Regions from separate parts of the Cellulosimicrobium sp. SJTW-1 genome, predicted to be linked through region 2. Evidence: riboswitches for the same ligand, from Rfam matches in the RefSeq annotation. Region 2 holds a riboswitch; the other holds the start of a gene.
What was found. Region 2 has a riboswitch for S-adenosylmethionine ahead of RSE42_RS02860 (aminotransferase class V-fold PLP-dependent enzyme). Riboswitches for the same ligand answer to the same signal wherever they lie in the genome.

Region 1 (2,383 bases), 820 kb from region 2:
GCGCGGGTAGCCGAGCACGGTGCCGGCGGGGAAACCGACCGGGTTCTGGGTAGGGGAGTGTACGGAAGTGGCCATGATCGAAACCTCTTGCTGGTCCGGAGGACCGGTCAGACGGGCGCGCCGTGCGTGGCGGCGCTCGTCGTGGGCAGGGAGGTGCCGGTGACCCACGGCCCGCTGGCCAGGTCCGGGACGAGCGGGGCGGCGGCGGCGCTGGCGCCGCCCCCGGTCCCGCCCGACCCGCCGCCGAGGTGGACACCCTCGAGCAGGTCAAGAGCGGCGCGGTGCTTGTTGAACGTGTACACGTGCAGACCGGGCGTGCCCGCGTCGAGGACGCGCTGCGCGAGGTCGACCGAGTACGCGATCCCGTAGGCGTGCTGCGCCTCCGGGTCGGGCAGGGCGTCGAGCGCGTCCAGCAGGTGCTGGGGCGCGCGCACGCCCGTGAGCTCCTCGACGCGACGGAGCCGCGCGGGCTCCGTCGTGGGCAGCAGCCCGGCGAGGATGGGGATCGTCACGCCGGCCGCACGGGCCTCGGCGACGAAGTCGGTGTACGACGACGCGTCGTAGAAGAGCTGCGTGATCGCGAAGCTCGCGCCGGCCTGCTGCTTCTGCCAGAGGCGGCGCACCTCCTGGGCGCGCGTCGTGCCGGCGGCGGGGTTGCCGTCGCAGAACGTCGCGACGGCGATCGTCAGCGGCCGGGCTGCGCCGCGCAGCGCGACGGCGGGGTCGGACGCGCAGCGCGACGCCTCGACCTCGCGCAGCAGCGCGACGAGCTCGGTCGACGACCGGACGCCGTCGGGCGCGGGCTGCCAGTCCGGCTGGTCGCGCGGCGGGTCGCCCCGCAGCGCGAGGAAGCTCCGCACGCCCTCGTCGAGGAAGTCGGTGATGACCGACTCCACGTCCTCGCGCGACGCCCCGACGCACGTGAGGTGTGCGATCGGCAGCACGGGCGTGCCCTGGAGCAGGCGTCCGACGACCTGGCGCGCGGTCGCGCGGTCGGTGCCCGCGGCGCCGTACGTCACGGACACGAAGTCGGGGTGCGTCGCGACGAGACGGCGTGCCGTCTCCCAGAACTTCGGGGCCGCGTCCGGTCGGCGCGGGGGCATGAGCTCGAACGACACCGTCGGCCGAGGACGGCCCGGACGGTGCGCGAAGGATGCCTCTGAGGTCATGCGTCACTCCATCGACCCTGGCGTTAGCACCTTTGTCCTCGGGAGGCTTCCGTCGGCGGGTTGCTGCGGTGTCGTCGAGCCAGGACTCTCGACCGCTCTGGATGGTTGGCACGATCCTACGACCCATCCGACATGCGGTCGAGAGCGCCCGCCAGGTGAGATGCGGAGGGATCGGCCGGAGGCGTAGCGGCGCCCCGCGCTACGGATCTCAGGCTCTCTACGCTACGAATTTCAGGTTTCCTACGCTACAGATTTCAGGTGCTCGAGCGAGGTCCCAGACACCGACCATGGCGACGGGTCGTCGTCGGCCTTGCAGGTCTCAGGCCCTCCGGCGCTCGGGCACGTGCAGGCGGCGGAGGAACCGGTCGGTGCGCAGCGGCGGCCCGCGCCGGTCGAGGAGCGACACGACGACGACGGTCGCCGTCGCGAGCGGGATGGTCCAGGCGGCGGGCTGGGCGAGCAGGGCGCGCACGACGCCAGGGACGCCGTCGGCCGTGCCGCCGGACGGGCTCCCGTACCCCGCGGCGACGAGCGCGGACGACGCGAGCAGCGCCGTCGCGCACAGGACGGCCCCCACGACCATGCCCGCCACCGCGCCCCGCGCGGTGAGGCCGCGCCACCACACGCCGAGCAGGATGACGGGGGACAGGGCCGACGCCGCGAAGACGAACACCGTCCCGACGCTCGTCACGAGGCCCTGCGGGATGGTGACGAGCGCGAACGCGAGCGGGATGAGCGTGCACGCGACCGCGGACCAGCGGAAGGACCGCACGGTGCCGCCGAACAGGTCCTGGCTCACGACGCCCGCCAGCGCCACCACGAGCCCCGACGACGTCCCGAGGAACGCGGCGAACGCCCCGGCGACGACGAGCGCGGCGAGCAGCTCGCCGCCGAGCCCGGGCACGAGGCGGGTCGGCAGCGTGAGGACGACCGTGTCCGCGACCCCGGGCGCCGCGAGGTCGGGCGCGACGACCCGCGCCACGAGCCCGAGCGTGCTCGACACCATGTAGAACACGCTGATCATGACGAGCACGACGACGGTCGTGCGGCGGGCCGAGCCGCCGTCGGGCGAGGTGTAGAAGCGCACGAGGACGTGCGGCAGGCCGGTCGTGCCGAGCAGGAGGGCGAGCAGGAGCGAGACGGTGGCGTACGCGTCGAGGCCGCCCGGCCCGGCCTCGTGGGGGAACACGGCGGCGGGGTCGAACGTGACGACG
Region 2 (2,383 bases):
TCCCGGGCACGACCGCGCTCACCGGGCGGCCTCGTCGAACGTCGTGGTGGGCAGCCCGCGGACCTTCCAGCCCTCGACGTCCCGCAGGCCCGAGAACCCCTGGGCGCCCTCGAAGCCCTCGAGCACGTTGTACGACGGCCCGAGCCCGGCGGCCGTGGCCGCGCGCGCCGCGCCGATCGACCGCTGGCCCGAGCGGCACAGGAACACGACGGGACGCTCGTCGCCGGGCGTCAGACCTGCCTCGACGAGCCGGTCGAGGAACCGCGGGTTCGGGCCCGCCGGGGTCACCCACTCGTCGAACAGGACGTCGCGGCCGAGCTCCGTGGCGTCGGGCACGCCGATGGTGCGCCACTCGCCCTCGGTGCGGACGTCCACGAGCACGGCGCGCTCGTCGTGCGCGAGCAGGTCCCACGCCTGCTGCGGGGTGAGGTCGCCGGCGTAGCCGACGGCGGGACGTGCCTCGGGGGGTGCCGGCCGGGGTGCCGACGCCTGCTGGGACTGGTCGCTCATGAGAGTCCTCCTCCATCGACCGTGGCAGTAGCACCCTGCGCCCGGCCGCCGAGGCGGTCCGGGGGGTTGCTGCGGCGTCGACGTGCCACGTCACTCGGCCGCTCCGGATGGTTGGCTCGGATCGTACGCCACGCGTCCGACGTGCGGAACGCCCGTCTCGGGGAGCGGCCCGGGGTGGAGGTGCCCGACGTCGCGTGGCTCCGACGCGCGGGCTTATGACGCGGAGCGCCGCGTCCCGCCATCCGAGACGCCGTGACCACCGGTTGACACGCCGCCGTCCGCGCGGACATCCTGGTCCGCAGGTCATGAGTGCCAGCGCGAAACCCCGGTTTGCTGGCCGGCAACCCTCCTCTCGCGGCGGGGTGCCCCGGGTGACGACCAGGCCGCACGCCGACCGGCGGGCGGCAAGCGCGGGGAGGTTCTCCCCGGACGACCCTGGAGGACTGTGCCATGACTGCTCTCGCGGACGTCTCGTGTCCCACCGACGCCCCGGCCCCTGACCTCGCGGCGCTCGTCGACGCGCCCGCGCTCCTGCCCGTCGTCGGCGGGGACACGCTCGTCCCGCTCGTCGACGGCCGCAGCGTGCCGTACGCGAACCTCGACGTCGCGGCGTCGGCCCCGGCGCTGCGCTCGGTCGCGGACCGCGTGACCGAGGTGCTGCCGCTCTACGCGAGCGTGCACCGCGGCGCGGGCTACCTGTCGCAGGTCTCCACGGCGCTCTACGAGGCGTCGCGCCGCACGATCGGCGCGTTCGTCGGCGCGCGCGAGGACGACGTCACGGTCGTCACGCGCAACACGACCGACTCGCTCAACCTGCTCGCGGGCTGCGTCCCGGCGAACCCGGACGGCACGCCCGGGCGCGTGCTCGTCCTCGACGTCGAGCACCACGCGAACCTGCTGCCGTGGCAGCGCGCCGGCGGCGCGACGGTCCTCGCGGGCGGCGCGTCCGTCGCGGAGACGCTCTCGGGCCTGCGCACCGAGCTCGCGCGCTTCCCGTACGCGCTCGTCGCCGTGACCGGCGCCTCCAACGTCACGGGCGAGTCCCTGCCCGTCGCCGAGGTCGTCCGCGCCGCGCACGACGCCGGGGCGCGCGTCGTGCTCGACGGCGCGCAGCTCGTCCCGCACCGCGGGTTCTCGCTCGCCGCGTCGGGTGTCGACTACGTCGCGTTCTCGGGGCACAAGACCTACGCGCCGTTCGGCGCGGGGGCGCTCGTCGGGCGGCGCGACTGGCTCGACGCGGGCACCCCCTACCTCGCGGGCGGCGGCGCCGTGCGCCAGGTCGCGGTGACCGGGACGCAGTGGCAGACGGCGCCCGCACGCCACGAGGCCGGCTCGCCGAACGTGGTGGGCGCCGCGGCGCTCGCGGCGGCGTGCGACGCGCTCGCCGCGCTCGACCCGGCCGACCTGCACGCGCACGAGGCGGCGCTCCGCGCGGCCCTCGTCGCGGGCCTGGAGGCCGTCCCGGGTGTCCGGGTCGTGCGCGTGTGGGACGACGCCGTCGACCCGGTCGGCGTCGTGACGTTCGCCGTCGAGGGCCACGACCCGGGCCTCGTCGCCGCCTACCTCTCGGCCGAGCACGGCATCGGCGTGCGCGACGGCCGGTTCTGCGCGCACCCGCTGCTCGCGCGCCTCGGCTACGACGCGGGCGCGATCCGCGCCTCGGTGGGCGTCGGGACGACCGGTGCGGACGTCGTGCGCCTCGTCGAGGCCGTGCGCGCGTACGTCGAGCAGGGACCGACCACCCGGTACGAGGTCGTCGACGGCTGCTGGGCCGTCGTGGACGACCCGCGCCCGGTCCCCGCGGGGTCCGGCCTGGAGGGGCTCTTCGCGACCGCGGCGGCGGGTTTCCTCGCCGACGCGGCGGGCTGCGGAC

Region 1: linked by a shared signal. The riboswitch ahead of RSE42_RS18340 (methylenetetrahydrofolate reductase) and the one ahead of RSE42_RS02860 (aminotransferase class V-fold PLP-dependent enzyme) in region 2 are both predicted to bind S-adenosylmethionine.

The regions. Positions count from the first base shown of each region.
Region 1 is NZ_CP136680.1:4,075,016-4,077,398, reverse strand. Features, by position in the region: gene metE (5-methyltetrahydropteroyltriglutamate--homocysteine S-methyltransferase) at 1-75, opposite strand, end outside; gene RSE42_RS18340 (methylenetetrahydrofolate reductase) at 108-1,169, opposite strand; SAM riboswitch class I at 1,175-1,277, opposite strand; gene RSE42_RS18335 (cation acetate symporter) at 1,489-2,383, opposite strand, start outside.
Region 2 is NZ_CP136680.1:624,288-626,670, forward strand. Features, by position in the region: gene RSE42_RS02850 (O-succinylhomoserine sulfhydrylase) at 1-22, opposite strand, end outside; gene RSE42_RS02855 (rhodanese-like domain-containing protein) at 19-510, opposite strand; SAM riboswitch class IV at 812-927, shown strand; gene RSE42_RS02860 (aminotransferase class V-fold PLP-dependent enzyme) at 961-2,383, shown strand, end outside.